Regions from separate parts of the Brevundimonas sp. EAKA genome, predicted to be linked through region 1. Evidence: predicted binding sites of a transcription regulator. Region 1 holds the regulator's gene; each other region holds the start of a gene.
What was found. Region 1 encodes LexA, which represses DNA repair genes until DNA is damaged. Its sites were predicted from a motif close to ATGTTCNCNANNTGTTCT; they were not measured.

Region 1 (6,834 bases):
TGACCGACGGCCCCAGTTTCCAGGGCGACGACGCCTATCTGGGCCAGGCCCGCACCGCCACGGCCCTGCCCTGCCTGCGCAAGGACTTCCTGGTCGATCCCTGGCAGGTGGCCGAGAGCCGGGCCCTGGGCGCCGACTGTATCCTGATCATCCTGGCCATGATCGACGATCGGCTCGCCGCCGAACTGCTGGCCGAGGCCGAACGATTCGGCATGGACGCCCTGATCGAAACCCACGACGAGGCCGAAATGGCGCGCGCCTGCGCCTTGGGCGGCGATCTGGTGGGGATCAACAACCGCTCGCTTCGCACCTTCGAGGTCGATCTGGAGGTCACCGAGCGCCTGTCGATGCTCAGCCCCGTCCGCGCCCTGCTGGTCGCCGAGAGCGGCATCTCCACGCCCGAGGACGTCGCACGCGTCTCCGCCGCCCACGCCCAGGCCATTCTGGTGGGCGAAAGCCTGATGCGTCAGGCCGACGTCGAAGCCGCCACGCGCAAACTGCTGGCCGCCTGATTCAACCCGACGCGCGCGGTGAAGCGACGCCGTTAAGTTGACATTAGGAAGGAACACTTACAGAACATCGTCAATGTTCACGGCCCGTTCCGATTCGAGGAAAGGGCTTATGAGGGCCTGGCGATGCTCACGCGCAAGCAGCACGAACTGCTGATGTTCATCCACGAACGGATCCAGGAGACCGGCGTCTCCCCCTCGTTCGACGAGATGAAGGAGGCGCTGGATCTGGCGTCCAAGTCGGGCATCCACCGGCTGATCACGGCGCTGGAGGAACGCGGCTTCATCCGCCGCCTCGCCCACCGCGCCCGCGCCCTGGAAGTGACCAAACTGCCGGAACAGGCCACCGCCGGCGCACCGCGCGGCCGGGCCGGCTTCAAGCCCGACGTCATCGAAGGCGGCGGCGGCGCGCCACGCCCCGCTGCGGTCTCGGCCGCCAACGACACCCGCGAACTGCCCCTGCTGGGCAAGATCGCCGCCGGCACCCCCATCGCCGCCATCCAGCACGAGCAGGAGCGCCTGTCGGTGCCCGAATCCATGCTGGGCAAGGGCGATCATTACCTCCTCGAGATCGAGGGCGACTCGATGATCGAGGCCGGCATCCTGAACGGCGATCTGGTGGTCATCCGTCGCGGCGACACGGCCAACAACGGCGAGATCGTCGTGGCCTTGGTCGAGGGCGAAGAGGCCACGTTGAAGCGTCTGCGTCGCAAGGGCGGCTCCATCGCCCTGGAACCCGCCAACCGCAACTACGAGACCCGAATCTTCGGCCCCGACCAGGTCGAGGTTCAGGGCAAGCTGGTCGGCCTCATGCGCCGCTATCACTGACGTCCGGATCCGGCTGACGCGCCCAGGGTCGATCCCCGCGCACGTCGGCCGTCCACACCGCCTTCCAGCGGTCCGATCCGTCGCGCCACAGCTCCACCGCCCCGCCGCGCGTGAAATCAACGCCGTCGACCACGAGACGGCCGTCGCATGAGGCTGGCAGGGCGACGACCGCAGCCCGCACGCTGACGACGGACGCCGCCCGACACAGGTCGGTCATCTGATCCGTGTCGGGCGCGTCCCGCCCCCACCACAGGGCGACCGGCCCGGCTTCCGGCGTCTCCGGCCGACAGGAAGACCGGTCGCACGTCCAGCCCGCCTCCGGCCGATCCGCCGTCGTCAGGCCCCGCCGCCGCGACCACAGATCGACGGCGAAGGCGCGCACGCCGGGCCGGATCACGACAGCCTCCAACTGGCGATGAAAGGCGGCGTTGGTCCCCCCGTCTCCGATCCAGAGATCCGGCGTCGGCGCCCTGGGCCAGACCAGAACCGCCGCCGCCAGCGGCAGGCCCAGCCACCTCAGCCGCCCCTGCCACAGACAGACGAACAACACCCCCAGAAAGGCGATGGGCAGAACATAGTCCGGCGCGCTAGCCACTGTCCGCACCGCGCCCGGCAGACGGGCGGTCCAGCCCCCGATCGCCAGCATCAGATCGACGCCCCACCCCGCCACGGACAGGAAAGGCCCGCCAAGGCCCAAGGGCTCCAACGCCGCTCCCAGAGCCAGAGCCGGCATCAGGACGAAATCCGCGACCGGCGCCGTGCCCAGATTGGCAAGAAGCCCGTACATGGCCGTGCGGTTGAAATGCTGCATGGCGAACGGCCCGGTCGCCAGTCCCGCCACGACGCTGGCCGCCACCGCCGCCGTCAACCAGCCGCCGAACCTCTGCGCCGCCACGATCGGCCAGGGCGCCGAAATCTCTCGCATCCGCTGCGGCCAGACCTCGACCAGGGCCACCAGGGCCGCCGTGGCCGCAAAGGACATCTGAAAGCCCGGCGTGACGATGGCCTCGGGCTGGATGGCCAACACCACAAAGGCCGCCACAGCCAGGCCATGCATCGTCACCGCCTGCCGATCCAGCAGTATGGCCAGAAAGGCGATGGAGGCCGTGATCGCCGCCCGCTCGGCCGGCGGCGGCGCGCCCGACACGACCAGATAGGCGCCGACCGCCGTCAGTCCGGCCAGGGCCGCGACCTTCTTGCCGGGAACCCGCAACGCCAGCCACGGCCAGGCCGCCACGCCCAGTCGGGCCGCGAAAAAGACGAAGCCGCCGACGATGGCCATGTGCAGGCCCGACACCGACAGAATGTGCGCCAGGCCCGAATCCCGCATCACGTCCATGTCCTCCTGGCTGATCCAGGTCTCATGGCTGGTGGTCATGGCCGCCGCGATCCCGCCCGTCCGCTCGCCCAACCGCGCCACAATCCGTTCGGCCAGGGCGTAGCGGGCGCTGTTCACCGCCATTTCCAGGCGCAGGCGCCACGGCGCCGACGGCAGGTCGAGCCGTCGCGTCTCCCCCAGGGCGAAGGCGATCCCGCCCATGCCCTGGAAAAAGGCGTTGCGGCCGAAGTCATAGGCGCCGGGGCTGGCCGGCGCGGGCGGCGGATTGAGAATGGCGAACAGACGGACCGCTTCGCCGGGCCGGGGCGGGTCGCCCCGCACCGTGGCCCTGAGCCGAACCGGCGTCTGGTCCGGCGCCAGCCCCCGAATCCAGACCGGCGCGACCACGATCCGCGCGCCCCTCTGGCCGGGGCTGTCCACATCCACCACCCAGGCCTCGATCACCGTCGCTTCGCCCAGGGCTGGAGCGATGGGCGCCGCCACCATCTCCGTGCGGATCTTGGCCGCCGCCAACCCTCCGGACAGACAGGCCAGCATCATCAGCGGCCAGGTCAGGCGCCGCGCCCATCCCCGTCGTCGCGCCGCCATCCAGCCCGCGCCGGAGACGATCGCCCCGAGCAGCAGCGGCCACAGGGCCGGCTCCGACCGCAGGGCGAAATAGATCGCCCCGCCTCCGCCAAAGGCCACCGGCGCCCACAGCCGCCATCTCAGCCTCTGCACCGCAGCCTCGTCCTCCAACCAGGCCCGCAATCGCGCGCCGGGGGTAGGCTTTGTCGTCTCGGGGCGTATAAGGGCCTCGCTTACGGACCCTTCCCCCATGACCTCACCTTCCTCGACTGTCGTCACGCGCTTCGCCCCCTCGCCGACAGGCTATCTGCATATCGGCGGGGCGAGAACCGCCTTGTTCAACTGGCTGTACGCCAAACGACACGCAGGACGTTTCCTGATCCGGGTCGAGGACACGGACCGCGAGCGGTCCACCGACGAGGCCGTCAAGGCCATCTTCGACGGGCTGAGCTGGCTGGAGCTGTTCGCCGACGAGGAACCGGTTTTCCAGTACAGCCGCGCCGACCGCCACCGCGAGGTGGTGGACCAGTTGCTTGAGACCGGCCACGCCTATCGCGATTTCACCACGGCCGAGGAAACCGGCCGACTGCGGGACGCCGCCAAGGCCGAACGTCGCGCCTTCGAGTCGCCGTGGCGCGACCGCGCGCCGACCGTCGACGACCTGGCCCTGCCTCACGTCGTGCGTTTTCGCCGCCCGCAATCCACGACCGTGACCGTGGCGGACGAGGTTCAGGGCGCGGTCAGTTGGTCGACGAACGATCTCGACGACCTGGTCCTTCTGCGCTCGGACGGGGCCCCGACCTACAATCTCGCCGTCGTGGTCGATGACCACGATATGGGCGTGACCCACGTCATCCGCGGCGACGACCACCTGAACAACGCCGCGCGCCAGAGCCTCATCTACGACGCCCTGGGCTGGATTCGGCCGACCTTCGCCCACATCCCGCTGATTCACGGCCCCGACGGCGCCAAACTGTCGAAGCGCCACGGCGCCCAGGCGGTCCATGAATACGCCGAAATGGGCTATCTGCCCGAGGCCATGCGCAACTATCTGGCCCGGCTGGGCTGGGCCCATGGCGACGACGAACTGTTCAGCGACGCCCAGGCGGTGGAATGGTTCGACCTGGCCGGCATCGGCAAGGCCCCCGCCCGGCTCGATTTCGACAAGCTGGCCCACGTCAATTCCCACTGGCTGCGTCTCGCGGCGGACGAACGCCTCGCCAAGCTGACCCTGGATGTCCACCTGCAACGCGGTCGCGTCATCGCCGAAGACGACGAGGCCAGGCTCCAACGCGCCATGCCCTTCGTCAAGGACCGCGCCAAGACCGTGCTGGACCTGGCCGACCAGACCGAATTCGTGCTGAAGAGCCGCCCCCTCGCGCTGGACGACAAGGCGCGCGTCCTGCTCTCGGGCGAAACCCTGGACCGCCTCGGCCGTCTGCGGGACCGGCTGACGCTGTTCCAGTCCTGGGATGTCTTCGCCCTGGAAGCCGAGCTCAAGAGCTTCGCCGAATCCGAAGAGGTCGGCTTCGGCAAGATCGGTCCGCCGGTGCGAACGGCCCTTACCGCAGGGTCAACTTCACCCGATATCGCGCGAACTTTGTCCGCTCTTGGGCGCGACGAAAGTCTCGGGCGCTTGGATGATGCGCTGCAACAGACTAAGTGATCACCCACAACCAAAAAAGCGGCCGACGCCTCCCCGCGCCTGGACGTGTGATGCAAAGGGGCATTCATGACTGAACAAGCCAAAACCGCCGGCTCGGCGACCCTGTCCTTCGAGGGCAAGACCATCGAGCTTCCGGTCCTTTCGGGCTCCACCGGCCCGGATGTCATCGATATCCGCAAGATGTACGCGGGTACGGGCGCCTTCACCTTCGACCCGGGCTTCACCTCCACCGCCGCGTGCGAGTCAGCCCTGACCTATATCGACGGCGACGCCGGCGTGCTTCTGCACCGCGGCTACCCGATCGACCAGTTGGCGTCGAAGTCGAACTTCGTGGAGGTCTGCCACCTGCTGCTGCACGGCGAACTGCCGACTGCGGCGCAGTACGAAAAGTTCGAAAACAGCATCACCATGCACACGATGCTGCACGCCCAGTTCGACCGCTTCTTCGAGGGCTTCCGCCGCGACGCCCATCCCATGGCGATCATGGTCGGCACCGTGGGGGCCCTGTCGGCCTTCTATCATGACAGCCTGGACATCCATGATCCGGTCCAGCGCGACATCTCGGCCATCCGCCTGATCGCCAAGATGCCGACCATCGCGGCCCGCGCCTACAAGTACCACGTCGGCCAGCCGTTCATCTCGCCGCGCAACGACCTGTCCTACGCCGAGAACTTCCTGCGCATGTGCTTCGCCGTGCCGGCCGAGGACTATAACGTCGATCCGGCCCTGGTTCGCGCCATGGACCGCATCTTCACCCTGCACGCCGACCACGAGCAGAACGCGTCGACCTCGACCGTCCGCCTGGCCGGTTCGTCGGGCGCGAACCCGTTCGCCTGTATCGCCGCCGGCATCGCCTGCCTGTGGGGCCCGTCGCACGGCGGCGCCAATGAAGAGGCGCTCAACATGCTCAAGGAAATCGGCACGCCCGACAAGATTCCCGAGTTCATCCAGGGCGTGAAGGACCGCAAGTACAAGCTGATGGGCTTCGGTCACCGCGTGTACAAGAACTACGACCCGCGCGCCAAGGTCATGCAGCAGTCGGCCTATGAAGTCCTGGCCGCCACGGGTCGCGAGAATGATCCGCTGTTCCTGGTCGCCAAGGAGCTGGAGAAGGTCGCCCTGTCGGACGAATACTTCACCTCGCGCAAGCTGTTCCCGAACGTCGACTTCTATTCGGGCATCACCCTGTCGGCCATGGGCTTCCCCACCACCATGTTCACCGTCCTGTTCGCTCTGGCCCGCACTGTGGGCTGGATCGCCCAGTGGCAGGAAATGATGGCGGATCCGTCGCAGAAGATCGGCCGTCCGCGCCAGCTCTACACGGGCCCGACCCAACGCGATTATGTGGCGATCGACCAGCGCGGCTGATCGAGCACCACAGGCCTGAAATGCAAGACGCCGGGGAGACATCCCCGGCGTTTTTGTTTGTGGGGCGGCCGCCCCGAGATCAGCCGCCCCGCTTGGCTTCAATGACTTGCAGGACCGCGTCAGCGGCCAGGGCCGACGGATCCGGGCCGCCGCGGCCCATCAGATCCAGCGCCGCGGTCTGACGCCGCGCCTGATCGGCCGCCGCCTCATGGTCGGCCAGAAGCCGTTGGACCGCAGGCGCCAGGATATCCGGCGACGCTTCGTTCTGGATGAACTCGGGCGCGATGCGCTCGTCGGCGGCGATATTGAACAGGGTGATGTGTTTCGCCGTCACCACCCGCTTCATCAGCTCATAGCTGAGCGCGCCGATCCGATAGGCGATGACCATCGGCGTTCCGGCCAGCGCCAGTTCCGTCGAGACCGTTCCGCTTGTGGCCAGGGCGGCCGTCGCGGCCCGCATGGCGTCATATTTCTCGGCCTCATCGACCAGATGGACCCGAAACGGCCAGGCGGCGACGCGGCTGGTGACATCCTTGGCCACGGTGCCCGCAGCCACC
Region 2 (6,834 bases), on a different contig from region 1:
CTTTCTGTTGACCGGTTTCGCCGCCTGGGGCGCGCGTCACGCCACGGGCCTGACCTTGCGTCAGTTCGGCAAGGGGCTGAGCGGGGGCGTCTGGCTGCTGGCCGCCGGGATCGTCGTGGCCCAGGCGGTGCGGGTTCTGGCCGGGCCGGTCGGCGGCCGGATCGAGTCGGCCGAGACCTATTATGTCCTGCTGCGCCGCCTGCCCTGGATGGAGGCGGGCGTAGGCTTGGCCGTGCTGGGGGTGATGTTCGCCCTGCTGGCGGGGCGGGCCCTGATCGGGCGGCGTCTGCTGGCGTGTGTGATCGCCGCGGCGGCGGTTCTGGCCACGGGCCTGGGCGGGTTCGATCCGGTGGTGCTGGGTGCGGCCCTGGTCGCCGTGGGTCTGAGCCTGTGGCCTGGCGGCGAGGACGAGACGGTCTGGGGCGGCTGGCTGGGGGCCGTCGTCCTGGTGCTGATCCTGGGCGGGCTGGTTCAGGCCTTGGCGCCCGAGGCGGCCTTGCTGTTCGTCTGGACCGGGTTGGCGGCGGCCGGCGCAGCGGCCTTGGCGGCGGGGATCGGGGCGCGGCTGGAGCGGTGGGCCGCCCTGGCGCCCGCGGCGGTTGCCACCGGGGTCGTCGGCGGCTGGCTGGCGGGGCTGGGCCATTTCGTCTTCCTGGGCGTGGGGATGGACCAGCCAGGCGCGCTGGGCCTGATCGCCGTGCTGATCGTCGCCCTGGCCCGGCCCTTGGCCCCGGGTGGGGGAAGCGCGCGCCACACCCTGGCCGGGCTGGCGGCGGCCATGCTGATCCTGGGCTGCGGCCTGTCCCTGGCGGCCCGCCATGCCGAGCCGGCCGCTGAGGCGCCGGTCGCCGTTCCTTGATCCGTCAAAATCGGACGTAGGATTCGGATGTTCTCATCGGTTCCGGATGAGAACATCTTGTGAACTGGAACAAACCGTGCACATAGTCGGCCTCACAAAAACGGGGGCGGGTCCATGGCGGGTCTCTCCCAAGCTTCTGACGGGAATCATGGCAAGGGAGACGAAGGCAATGGCACAGGCGGCTTTGAAACTGGTGGGCAAGGAAGACGGCGACAAGCAACGGGCCCTGGAGGCGGCGATCGCTCAGATCGATCGCGCCTTCGGCAAGGGCTCGGTGATGAAACTGGGCAAGGGCGGGGTCGCCGACGTGATCCCCTCGGTGTCCACCGGATCCCTGGGCCTGGATATGGCCCTGGGCATCGGCGGCCTGCCGCGCGGGCGGGTGATCGAAGTGTTCGGCCCTGAATCCTCGGGCAAGACGACCCTGGCCCTGCACACCGTGGCCGAGGTTCAGAAGGCCGGCGGCACCGCCGCCTTCGTCGACGCCGAACACGCGCTGGACCCCGGCTATGCCCAGAAGCTGGGCGTGAACCTGGATGATCTGCTGGTGTCCCAGCCGGACACCGGCGAACAGGCGCTCGAGATCGTCGACACCCTGGTGCGCTCCGGCGCTGTGGACATCGTGGTCGTCGACTCCGTCGCCGCCCTGACCCCGCGCGCCGAGATCGAGGGCGAGATGGGCGACAGCCTGCCCGGCCTTCAGGCGCGTCTGATGAGCCAGGCGCTGCGCAAGCTGACCGCCTCGATCTCCAAGTCGAACTGCATCGTCCTGTTCATCAACCAGATCCGTCACAAGATCGGCGTCATGTACGGCTCGCCCGAGACGACGACAGGCGGCAATGCGCTGAAGTTCTACGCCTCGGTGCGTCTGGACATCCGCCGCACCGGCGCGATCAAGAACCGCGATGAGGTGGTCGGCAACACCACCCGGGTCAAGGTGGTCAAGAACAAGGTCGCCCCGCCGTTCCGCGAGGTCATCTTCGACATCATGTACGGCGAGGGCATCTCCAAACTGGGTGAGATCATCGACCTGGGCGTCAAGGCCGGGGTGATCGAGAAGTCGGGCAGCTGGTTCAGCTATGACTCGACCCGGATCGGTCAGGGCCGCGAGAATGTGCGCGAATTCCTGAAACAGAACCCCGACATCGCCGCCTCGATCGAGAAGGCGGTGCGGGCCTCGACCAGCAAGATCGCCGACGAACTGCTGGGCACGCCCGAGCCGGACGAAGGCCAGGATCTCGAAGGCTGACGACCGTCTCGCCTTCCTAGACACTCCGTCGCCCCAAGCGACCCGCCACCGACCCCGCGAGGGACGGCGGAGCGACCCGTCCGACCTCGTGTCGGGCGGGTCTTTTTTGGGATCACCATATCCGCCAGGCCCAGGCGGCCGAGCGTGGATTTATGCCGTCATTGGGCGAGATACCGGCCAAATAGTCCGACAAGGCTGTTGGCGACGATTAAGGCGCGCGCCAGCCAGACCGCAGCCTTGCTCCCGACCGGCACGTCTGGAGACGGCGCCCGACCCAGGATCCAGTAAATGACGAGACGACCACGCTCGTAACTGGCCAGGGACGAGGGCGGTTGAAGTCTATTTCCATGTCGCCTTGCGTCAGCCTCCAGGCGTCCAGCCAGGGGAAACAAGGTCATGGTGGCCATCAGGGTGGCGATCGATAGGATGAATTGAACAGCAAACATGGTGGCCAGTGAACGTTTGGATTGACCGCATCATATCGCGTGAACATGACACGCGTATGGGTTGCTGCGTGGCTATCTAACCAAAACGGGCGACCCGAAGGCCGCCCGTTCCGTCGTTCTACGATGTCCGCAACCGATCAGGCGGCGGCCTTCTCCGGGGCGAACTTGCCGTAGAAGGTCTCGTTCTTGGCCGCCATGTCGCGCAGCAGCTGCGGGACCTTGAACCGGTCGCCATAGGTGGCGGCCAGGCGGTCCGCCGTCTCGACGAACTGGGCCAGGCCGATGCCGTCGATCATGCTGATGGGGCCGCCGGTCCAGGGCGCGAAGCCCCAGCCCAGGATGGCGCCCAGGTCGGCTTCGCGCGGGTCGTCGATGACGCCCTCTTCCCAGCAGCGGGCGACCTCGACCGCCTGGCGATACAGCAGGCGGGTCTTCAGCTCGTCGATCTGGGCAAAGGCGGTCGCCTCCTCGGGCTTGTCGATGCCCTTGGTGGTCGGCGCCAGGTCGCTCAGTCCCTTCCAGATCGTCTTGGGCTTCTGATCATAGTCATAGAAGCCCTTGCCGTTCTTGCGGCCGTAGCGTCCGCCCTCGACCATCTTGGCGACGATGTCGGCGCCTTCCGACGGGACATATTTGTCGCCCAGGTCCAGCGCCGTCTGTTTGGCGATCTTGTAGGACAGGTCCAGGGCGACGTCGTCGTGCATCTCCAGCGGGCCGCGCGGCATGCCGGTCATGCGTCCGACGTTGTCGATCAGGGCCGGGCCGTAGCCTTCTTCCAGCATCGCCATGCCTTCCATCAGGAAGGTGGAGAAGCAGCGCGAGGTGTAGAAGCCGCGGCTGTCGTTGACGACGATCGGCGTCTTCTTGATCTTCAGCACATAGTCCAGCGCCTTGGCGATGGCGGCCTGACCCGTCTTCTCGCCCAGGATGATCTCGACCAGCATCATCTTGTCGACGGGCGAGAAGAAGTGGATGCCGATGAAGTCCTCGGGCCGAACCGAGGCCTCGGCCAGGCCGGTGATCGGCAGGGTCGAGGTGTTGGAGCCAAACACGGCACCCTCGGCCAGTTGGGCCTCGGCGCGCTTGGTGACGTCGGCCTTGATCTCGCGGCTTTCGAACACGGCCTCGACCACCAGGTCCGAACCCTTGATGTGGTCATAGTCGGTCGTCGCCGTGACCAGGGCCAGGGTGGCGTCAAACTTGTCCTGAGTCATCTGACCACGCGACAGACGCTTCTTCAGCAGTTCCTCGACATGGGCCTTGCCCTTGTCGGCGGCTTCCTGGGTCTGGTCGATCAGCACCGTCTCGATCCCGGCCATGACCTGCACATAGGCGATGCCCGCGCCCATCATGCCGGCGCCGAGGACCGAGACCTTCTTCGGATCGGACTTGGGCACGTCGGCCGGACGCACGGCGCCCTTGTCCAGTTCCTGCTTGGACAGGAACAGGCTGCGGATCATGGCCTGGGCCTGGGGCGTCATCAGGGTCTTGATGAAATAGCGGGTCTCGATCCGCAGGGCCGCATCCATCGGAACCTGGGTTCCTTCGTAGACGGCCTTCATCAGGTTCACCACGGCCGGATAGTTACCGTAGGACTGTTTGCGCAGCATGGCGTTGCCGACCATGAAGTTCTGGATGCCGGCCGGGTGATAGGGGCCGCCGCCGGGCAGTTTGAACGACTTGTCGTCCCACGGCTGCACGGCCTTGCCGCCGTTCTTGATCCAGGTCTTGGCGACCTCGACCGACTGGCCCTTTTCGACGACCTCATGGACGATGCCGGCGCCCTTGGCGTCGTTGGGGCGGAAGGACTTGCCTTCGCTCATCGCCATCATGGCGTTCTGGACGCCGACCAGGCGGGTCAGGCGCTGGGTGCCGCCGCCGCCGGGGAAGAGGCCGACCTTGATCTCGGGCAGGCCCAGCTGGATCTTGTTGTCGTTCTCGACCACGCGATAGTGGCAGGCGAGGGTGAACTCCAGTCCGCCGCCCAGGGCCAGGCCGTTGATCGCCGCCGCCACAGGCTTGCCGCAGGTTTCCAGCGCGCGGAAGGCCCCGTTCAGCTTCCAGCCGGCGTCGAAAGCCTTCTGCAGGTCGCCGCCGCCCGACAGGACGCCGCCGGCCATGTCGCCCAGGTCCGCGCCGGCGCAGAAGCCCGAGGCCTTGCCGGAGGTGATGACGGCGCCCTTGATGGACTCGTCGGTCTTGATGCGTTCGACCAGCTCGGGGATTTCCTTCATCACCGAAGAGGTCAGGGTGTTCATCGAACGGCCCGGCACGTCGAAGGCGATGACGGCGATGCCGTCGGCGTCGATGTCGATCTTGAAGTTTTCCATAGTCATTCGCTCCGGATCAGACGCGTTCGATGACGGTGGCGGTGCCCATGCCGCCGCCGATGCACAGGGTGATCAGGGCCGTCGACTTGTTCGAGCGTTCCAGCTCGTCCAGGGCGATGCCGGTGATCATGGCGCCGGTGGCGCCCAGGGGGTGGCCCATCGAGATGCCGCCGCCGTTCACATTCATCTTGGCGTGGTCGATGTTCAGGGCCTGCATGTAGCGAAGCACGACGGCGGCGAAGGCCTCGTTCAGCTCCCACACGTCGATGTCGTCGGGCGTCATGCCCAGCTTGCCCAGCAGTTTGCGGGTCACATATTCCGGGCCGGTCAGCATGATCGACGGCTCCGAGCCGATCGAGGCGCCGCCCAGGATCTTGGCGCGCGGCTTCAGGCCCAGGGCCTGGCCGGCTTCCAGCGAACCGATCAGCACGCCGGCCGAACCATCGACGATGCCGGACGAGTTGCCGGGGGTATGGACGTGGTTGACGCGCTCGACCTCGGGGTAGCGCTGGTTGATCACGCTGTCGAAGGCCATTTCGCCCATCATGGCGAAGGAGGGGTTCAGGCCGCCCAGGGTCTGCATGTCCGTGTTCGGACGAATGGTCTCGTCACGGTCCAGGATGGTCAGGCCCAGCTGGTCCTTGACCGCCAGAACCGAGTTCTTGAACCGGCCCTCGGCCCAGGCCTGGGCGGCGCGCTTGTGGCTCTCGACCGAATAGGCGTCCACGTCGTCGCGGCTGAAGCCGTATTTGGTCGCGATCATGTCGGCCGACACGCCCTGCGGCACGAAATAGGTGGGGAAGGCCGACGACGGATCGGTCGGCCAGGCGCCCATGTCCGAACCCATGGGCACGCGGCTCATGGCCTCGACCCCCCCGCCGACGGCGAAGTCGGCCTCGCCGGACTTCACCTTGGCCGTGGCCATGTTCACGGCTTCCAGGCCCGAGGCGCAGAAACGGTTGACCTGAACCCCAGCGGTATATTGCGACCAGCCGGCCGAGAGCACCGCCGTGCGGGCGATGTCGGCGCCCAGTTCGCCCACAGGGGTGACGCAGCCCAGGATGACGTCGTCGACCTTGGAGGTGTCCAGGTCGTTGCGGTCGCGCAGGGCCTCCAGAACCTGGGTCGCCAGGCTGAGGCCGGTGATCTCGTGCAGCGAGCCGTCCTTCTTGCCCTTGCCGCGCGGGGTGCGGACGGCGTCGTAGATATAGGCGTCAGCCATGGGCGTGAGTCTCCATTTTTGGCCCCTGCGCGCGGCGCCCGATGGGGATTGGGCGTCGCGCGACGGTCGGGGAAAGGACGGGTCTAAGCTCGAACGCCAAGAACCCTACGTTTACGTCAACGTCAAGTAATAAGCCGCGTGAACGGCCGCGGCGACGGGGCCGCACAAATCCAGATGGGGGTAGGTCGGAGGTCGCGCCAGACATTAAGGCGCGCACTAAGCCGGCCGCGACCGTCACGGTTGCGCGGGTCGGGCCGGCTCCGGTGGCCCGTCAGCGCGGCGGAATGCGGCTAGCGCCGCCCGTGATGCGGCAGGCGTATTCGGTCTCGGGTCGGCCGCTTTGCAGGCCGGTCGGGGTCAGAATGCCCTGACGCTCGGTGCATGCGGCCTCGAGCCGCTTGAGGTCTTCCTGATAGGTGTTCGCCTGGCCGGTCGAGGCGCAGGCGGTCATCAGTGGTGCAGTCATCAGGATGGCGAAGAAGAGGGTGCGCATGGTGTCTCCTGTCTTCCGAAACGCGTCGGCGTTCCGGTCCTGCCCCCCGGCGCAGCCAGACTACTGCGCGACCGCCAGCCTGACCAGCTTGCCGTCGTCCTCGTCGGTGATGGCCCAGACCGCGCCGTCCGGTCCCACGGCCACGTCCCGGACGCGTTCACCCAGGTCGGTCAGCAGCCGCTCCTCGCCGACGACGCGGTCATTTTCGATCACCAGCCGGGCGATATGTTTCTCC
Region 3 (6,834 bases), on a different contig from region 1:
GTCGATGGCGAGGCCATCCGGCGGATCGGGCTGGCAGACGGGGGCGTACCGGCGCATGGCCCAGACGGCGAGACGACCGAGCGCGGCCTCGTCGCCCGCCGGATCCGCCACCCGAACGTCGAGGCCGGGGATGAGGGCCTGAGCCTGGGTCGCCGCCATGCCGACGCGTGCGCCCTGGGCCAGCGCCGCCGTGTTGGCGGCGAGCACGATCCGACGGCGCCCGGACCGACCCGCGAGGATCAGGGGAAGCTCAGGCGGCGGCGCGACGTCCGCCAGTCCGCGTCGCAGACGATCGACGGACCAGTTCGGCAGGTAGAGCGAGACGACCCGTCTCATCACAGGCTTCCAAGGTGAAATCCGCGGCCTCGGCGCCGCGACAACGGATGAGTTCGACGAACCAGCGCGCCCGCCCCACGCCGGGCACGGGCAAGGGCGAGGAGGGGGCCGGGCTGATGCGCCAGCGCGTGGCGGAGGCGGTGTGCTGACCGAAGTCGGCGGCTTCCGAAGCCCGTCGCCATCGGCGCACCGCCAGACCCAGGCCGCCCGAGTCTTCGGCGGCCAGTTGCAGCCGTCGGGACGCGACGAGACTGAGGCGGGCGGTCTCGGCCACGACGGCGGCCAGACCGGGATGACGAAGGCCTTCCTCGAAACAGGCGAGAAGGGAAGGCTCGTCCCCGGCCTCGACATAGATCACCCGGTCCGGCCCCAGACCGGCCTGACGCAGGGCCGGTGCGAAGAGGTCGGGGCGGGTTACGCACCACAACACCTGGCCGGGCCGCCGGGCGGCGATGCCTGCGGCGAACAGGGCGGCTGCGGCGCCGTCCACGGCCTCCTCGCCGCCGCCTGCGATCTCATGAACGGCGCCCAGTGAAAGACCGCCGCTGGGGAGATGGCGATCGAGATCTTTCACGCCGAAGGGCAACACCCCGGTGGTGTTCCGGCCGCCCTGTTCAAGGGCGCGGATCCGATCGCGCAGGATGTCGAGCCCGGCAGGCAGGCGGGCGCGCATGAGAAGCCTCCTGTTCCCAAGGCTGATGAATGTTCCTGTAATGTTCTGGTTCTGTATGATGCGAAGAGTCAACCTTCGCTCATCTCTTATCCCCTTCGCCGGACGACCTGTGGACCGCGCGCCAGGACGGCCAGGGACGGTCGCCGCTGGCTTTTTCAGCGAAGTCGGCGATCAATGGGGCGGTAGACGGAGGTCCGCATGTGCAACGAGTATCAGCTCATCCTGCCGTTCGACGAGGTGATCGAGACCTTCAACCGAACCGGCGACCGTCTCGTCTTTCCCGGCGGCATGCCCAACTTCGGACCCATGGCCTCGATCCGTATCGGCGACCGGGCGCCCATCATCACGCGAGGCCCCGATGGCTCGCAGCTGATCGTGTCGCCCTGGGCCTGGAAGTCGCCACAGGGAAGACCCGTGTTCAACTTCCGATCCGACGGTCGATCCTTCGACGGCGTCACCCGCTGCCTGATCCCCACCGACGGCTTCTTCGAGTTCACCGATGCCGAGCCGGGTCAGAAGCGCAAGACCAAGTGGCGGTTCACCATGGCCGACGCGCCGATCTTCTGGGTCGCCGGCCTGGTTCGAGACGGCGCCTTCGCCATGCTGACCACCGAGCCGGGACCGGACATCGCCCCCTACCACGACCGCCAGATCGTCCTGCTGAGACCCGATGCGGCCCTCGATTGGCTGGACCTGCGCAAACCCGAGGCCGAGCTGCTGCGCCCCCTGCCGGAAGGCAGCCTGTCTGTCGAGAAGGTCTTCCCGGAAGCGGCATGAGTTCGGCAAATCGTCACCGACCCAGATCCTGACCCAGATGCTTGCCGCTGAGGACCTGGGCGAAGCCGCGCGCATCGAGCGAAAGCGTGACCGCTTTTCCCACGGTTGGCGGGGTCTCGCCGACACCCAGCCGCCCATAGTGTTCGGAGCCGTCAGCGGCGCGCACCACCACATAGGCGGAGCCGCCCAGTTCGTCGTGGAAGCCGGTCTTCACGACCTTGCCCTGGACCGGCGCCTTGCCCAGCTGTTCCGCCGACCGCGCGCCGTCAAGACGCCGTTGGTTGAGGGTGCGAATGACGTCCTTCGAGAGCTGCAGCCTCCGAAGTCGGGCTTCCATATCCGGGGCCAGCCGGAAGCGCCGCCCTGTTCGTTCGGCGAGGCCCAGGGTCTCCAGATGGCGCAACCGTCCCCGGGTCAGCGCCGTCCAGGCGTCAGTGCCCCCGATCCCGTCATCGACACAGCCGTTGTTGTCCGCAGCTGCCAGGAGACGGCGGTCGAAGGCGGTGAACCGGTCGGCCTCGGTCTCACGCCAGACCCGCCGTTCGGCGTCCTGACGGCTGAGGTCGCCGAGCCGCTCCTGGGCCACTTCCTGGGCCCGGGCGCGAAAGCCGTAGCCGATGTAGTCGCGCGGAATCACGAGGTCCCGGCCGTCGCTTCTCCGGCCGCGCACAAGCACATGGGCGTGCGGCTGGTCGGTGTCGAAATGGCAGACGGCGATCCAGTTCAGACCCGGTTCTCCAAGGTCGTCGGCGACCCTCGACATGACCTCCCTGGCGAAGCCCTGGAGGTCCGAAATCCGATCGCCGTGCTCGGGTGAAATGATGAAGCGAAAATGGTGCCTGTCCTTCGCCCAGCACTCCGTGGCGCCGGTCGGATCGACCCTCTCACGCACCGGTCCGAAAAAGGCCGCGCGCTCGCCGTCCTCGCCCGCGCCCATGCGGCCGAGATAGGCGATATGGGCGGCGAGCGCCGCGCCCCGGGCGAACCCCTTGCCCATGTGCCGGGACACCAGCGCCTTGACCGTGACGCGCTGCCGGACGTCGAGACGGAAGGGACGACCCGAGCGGTTCTGGGCCGCGCGCAGACACCCGGCGCGGTCCCCGTAGGCGAACAGGCGCGAGGCCGCGAGCCTCTGGAACATGGCGATCCGGACGCTGGTCTTGTCCGACTTCAACCTCTGCGGAAGGCGCACTTTCAAGGTCGAGACGTCATCCTTTGACGCTTGGGCGAGGCGTACCTCAATGGCGGTTCGGACCTGCATGATCGGGGCTCCGGCCTGTCGTCGTCGCGGAATCAGGCGTCAACTCAGCGCAAGTCGACGTCGGTCTCCGCAATCCTCGCAAGTGTCTGCCCGGGCTCAGGAAAACAGAAGGCCAAAACCCCTCTTTTATCTTGCCCTAAGCCCTCAATCTGACGATTTCCAACCAGCCTCTCCAACAGTGAACACAGCCGATCAAACCTCGGCAAGACCCAGGCGACCCCGGCGTTCAGACCGCTTCGGGTCCGCCGGATGACAAGAAAAATCCCGCCCGGCCGAAGCCGAGCGGGTCATTGATCCAGATCGTGATGTCTCAGGCGGCCCGGGCCTTGATGGGCACGTGCCGCAGCCCGTTCTCCATCGCCTTCTGGCCGAGGTTGAGCGCCGGTCCGAACGGCCGCTGATCCTCCCGCACCCCGGCCAGCGAATGGACCAGGGTCAGGCAGACCTCCGGCTCCAGCGCGATCAACTCGTCGTTCGCCCGGAAGGGAGCCGCCTTTCCGTTCCTGTCGAAATCCGCCCGGGCGAGGATCAGCTTCACCCCCTTCTGCTGGGCCCATTTGATCGCCAGCTTCTCGGAGCCTTTCGCCCCGGTCGTCGCCAGAGCCATGTCCGGCCACTCCCCCTTAGCCCAGTTGAGGGCGTCGAAGATCCGCCCGGCGTCCTCGGCCGTGTCCGCCATCGGCGCGCCCCGGAAGGCGACGACCGGACCGCCCGGATCGGCCTCTCCGGACCGACGATTCCGGATCGCCCGGATCGCCTGTTTCGCCTCCAGCTGCGCCGCCGTCAGATGGGTGCCGCGCCGTGATCCCCGCCAGGCGGTCCAGACCTCCCCGGTCGCGATCGTCCAGGTTTCGGAGGCCGCATCCCGGATCAGTTCGCAGGCCTGCGTCGCCGCATCTCCGGATCTCGCTTTCGCCGTTGCGTCCTGAAGTTCGACATCGGCCGCTTCCGATCCGTCGAAATCCCGATCCAGGGCGCGCATCGCGTCACGGGCGCGGTCGGCGTCCCGTTCAATCCGTCCCGCGGCCGAGTGGAAGGCGCCGATAAGCGCTTCGCCGAGGATCGTCTGATAGTCCTCCAGAGCGGTGTCGGAGATCACGTCCACGAGCTCGGTCATGAGCGCGCGCCCCAGCTGGATCAGGGCGTCCTCGGTGGGGTGCGGACGCGCATCCCCCAAGGACGCGGTCAGGTCGTCGAAGGCGGAGTCGGTCTTCGAAGAGGCGGAGAAGGCGGTGTTGAAGTGGGTCATCGAACCATTCCTTTGAAAAGAGACTGTCGAAGCGCCCCATGCGCAACGACCCCGGCTTTGGCCACGGCGGGGTCCTCGGCAGTCACCGGAGCGGAGGGCCGCTTGCCCTCCGTGGAGGGGAACGGCGCAGCCGTTGACTTCCGGGGTGCCGTGACAAAGTCGGAGGGCGTTGTGTGGGGGCAAGTCGTCGTCGCCCTTCGCGACGACGACTCCATTCGGCGCCGTCGCGCCGATACGGACGAGAAGGCGTCGATCTTCTCGTCCCTCGACGCCGGCGGGCCGGCGGCGCATCCCCAGGCGAGCGAGCCGTCCTCAAGGCGCCACGCCCGCGAGGCGCATAAGGCCCTCCACCGACAGCGGTGTGGGCCGATAGGCGATCGCTGCATGGGCGGCGCAGAAGGCGCCGCGTTCAGACGGACGACCGCAGAGGCTGAAGGCGGCGTCGCCCGGTTCGCCATACGGCCAACGGCAATCCATCCGCCTCACCGACAGAATGGTCGCAACGCCATCGGGCGGCGGCTCGGGCGCCACGTGATGCGCCGCCTCGCGACGAGTCCGGGCGCCTGTGCGCCCCTCCGAGAGGCCGAGGCGAGCGACCTTGCCGAGGACGGCGTTGCGGGTGAGGCCGCCGCCGAGTTCCAGGGCGATGGTCTCGGCGCTCCGCCCTTCGGGCCACAGGCGCTTCAGCAGATTGATACGGGCTTGGGTCCATGCGGACATGGCGGTCTCCTTCGGCGAGCCCCGATGGCTCGTCCGACCGCGCCCTTCCTCCGGCCTTTCCGTCGCCAGCACGAAGAAGGGCCCGAGGCGCAGCGCGCCCGGGCCCTTCAAATCTCCCCTTCGGATCAGAACGGGATGTCGTCGTTGAGATCGTAGCCGCCGCCCGCCTCGACGCCGCGATCGGCGACGCCGGAGCGGTCTTCGGACGGTTCGCCGACGACGCGCCGGTTCTTCAACCGGATGTCGCTGACGACGAGGCGAAGGTCGTAGTGCTCCACCCCGTCCTTGCCGGTCCAGGTGTCGTTTTCGACATGGCCCTGGATCACGACGCGGCTGCCCTTTCGGGCATAGGGCTGGATGTAGTTTTCAGCCGTCGCCTCGTTGAAGCAGATACAGTTGAAGCCGGTGGTCCGCTCGCCGGGTTCACCGTTGGCGCGCCGGAAGCGGGTGGTTTCCACCACGCGGAAGCTCGCGCGCTTCTTGCCGGAGCCTTGCGCCGACAGGATGGAAGGGTCTGCGGCCAGGTAGCCTTCGAGGGTCAGGGTTTGCATGGTCAGTCTCCTTGAAATCAGGATGAGCGGTTGAGGATCAGGCGGCGGCGCGGTCGTCCGCCGCGTCTGCGCTCGCATCGGCCTGGCGGTCTTCCGCCCAGTCGAGGACGGTGAGCCGATTGATCACCAGCTCCTTGGCCGTCCGCTCCGACCCGTCGCGGGCGGTGTAGGCGGTGTCGATGAAGGCGCCGATCACGACGGCCTCGCACCCTTGCGCCAGCCCGCGCGCGATGACCTTCTCGTTGAGGCCCTTCGACCAGCTGACGCAGTTGACGCCGACCAGCCGGGCCTTGCCGGCATTGTCGGTCCCGCGCTGTTCGAGCAGGCGGAAGACCGCCTTGCCGAAGTCGTCGCTGATCTGGGGGTCGGCCGCGAGGCGGCCCGTGAACACCATGGTCTGCATATCAGTCTCCTGTTGATGCGAAGCCGCCGGGGAGCCGATCTCCCCAATCCCGCTTCGCCCGAGACCTCCCTTCCTCCTCAGCTCCCGGCCGGGCGCTTTCGCCCCGGGCGTGACCGCCTGGACTGTCGCTATCGATCCGCTTTCGCGCGATGCTGGGGCATGTGCGTTCTCACCCTCGCCTGGGATATCCACCCGGACTGGCCGCTCGTGGCGGCCGGCAACCGCGACGAAGAGTACGCTCGACTTTCGGAACCACTGGTGCTCCGCCGGGTCGTTCACCTGACCGATACGGCCAAGGTTGTTTGGAGTGACGGAACGCGAAGGGCCGTCGTCATGCGTGGAGACCGTCACAGTGCGCATGGTTTCCAAGCGCCTCAATCACTCGGCAGTCGGAAATCCGCCCACCTGAGCAACTCGCCGCCTGAATACGGGTGAGTTCGGCGTGCAGCGCCTGAAGCCCGGCGATGCGAGTCTCAACCGCCGCAAGCTGGCGTTCGGCGATCCGGTTGACCTCCGTGCAGGGCTGGTCGGGTTCGTCGGACAGCGCCAGCAGGGCGCGGATGTCGTCGATCTCGAACCCCAGCTGCCGCGCGTGGCGAATGAAGGCGAGCCGCCGCGTCGCAGCGCCGTCGTAAAGGCGTCGGTCGCTCGCGGTGCGGGGCGGCTCCTCCAGCAGTCCGATCTTCTCGTAGAACCGGATCGTCGGAACCTTCACGCCGGTCTCGGCCGAAAGGCGCCCGATCGTCCGGAGCGGGGGAGGGGATGGGTCTCTGGCCATGCTCGAAATATAGGGCTTGATCCTCTAGTGGCTAGAGGATGCATGAAGGGTGCATGACGACGCCCGCTCCGACAGAATCCTGCGCC

Region 2: the regulator LexA is predicted to act here: its motif matches at 909-926, upstream of recA (recombinase RecA).
Region 3: the regulator LexA is predicted to act here: its motif matches at 1,039-1,056, upstream of ER13_RS06910 (ImuA family protein).

The regions. Positions count from the first base shown of each region.
Region 1 is NZ_JMQR01000023.1:18,076-24,909, reverse strand. It holds gene trpC (indole-3-glycerol phosphate synthase TrpC) at 1-512, shown strand, start outside; gene lexA (transcriptional repressor LexA) at 636-1,337, shown strand; gene ER13_RS05320 (ComEC/Rec2 family competence protein) at 1,318-3,426, opposite strand; gene gltX (glutamate--tRNA ligase) at 3,494-4,909, shown strand; gene gltA (citrate synthase) at 4,976-6,277, shown strand; gene lpxB (lipid-A-disaccharide synthase) at 6,357-6,834, opposite strand, start outside.
Region 2 is NZ_JMQR01000041.1:19,423-26,256, reverse strand. It holds partial or broken gene ER13_RS18650 (peptidase M20) at 1-859, shown strand, start outside; gene recA (recombinase RecA) at 1,029-2,108, shown strand; gene ER13_RS07960 (3-hydroxyacyl-CoA dehydrogenase NAD-binding domain-containing protein) at 2,692-4,884, opposite strand; gene ER13_RS07955 (acetyl-CoA C-acetyltransferase) at 4,901-6,106, opposite strand; gene ER13_RS07950 (hypothetical protein) at 6,378-6,599, opposite strand; gene ER13_RS07945 (PQQ-dependent sugar dehydrogenase) at 6,660-6,834, opposite strand, start outside.
Region 3 is NZ_JMQR01000033.1:16,526-23,359, reverse strand. It holds gene ER13_RS06915 (DNA polymerase Y family protein) at 1-336, opposite strand, end outside; gene ER13_RS06910 (ImuA family protein) at 251-1,009, opposite strand; gene ER13_RS06905 (SOS response-associated peptidase family protein) at 1,208-1,786, shown strand; gene ER13_RS06900 (DUF3363 domain-containing protein) at 1,800-2,978, opposite strand; gene ER13_RS06895 (DUF2493 domain-containing protein) at 3,358-4,296, opposite strand; gene ER13_RS06890 (GcrA family cell cycle regulator) at 4,609-5,016, opposite strand; gene ER13_RS06885 (single-stranded DNA-binding protein) at 5,142-5,567, opposite strand; gene ER13_RS06880 (hypothetical protein) at 5,605-5,970, opposite strand; gene ER13_RS19300 (NRDE family protein) at 5,986-6,405, shown strand; gene ER13_RS06875 (helix-turn-helix domain-containing protein) at 6,302-6,748, opposite strand; gene ER13_RS06870 (cation transporter) at 6,802-6,834, shown strand, end outside.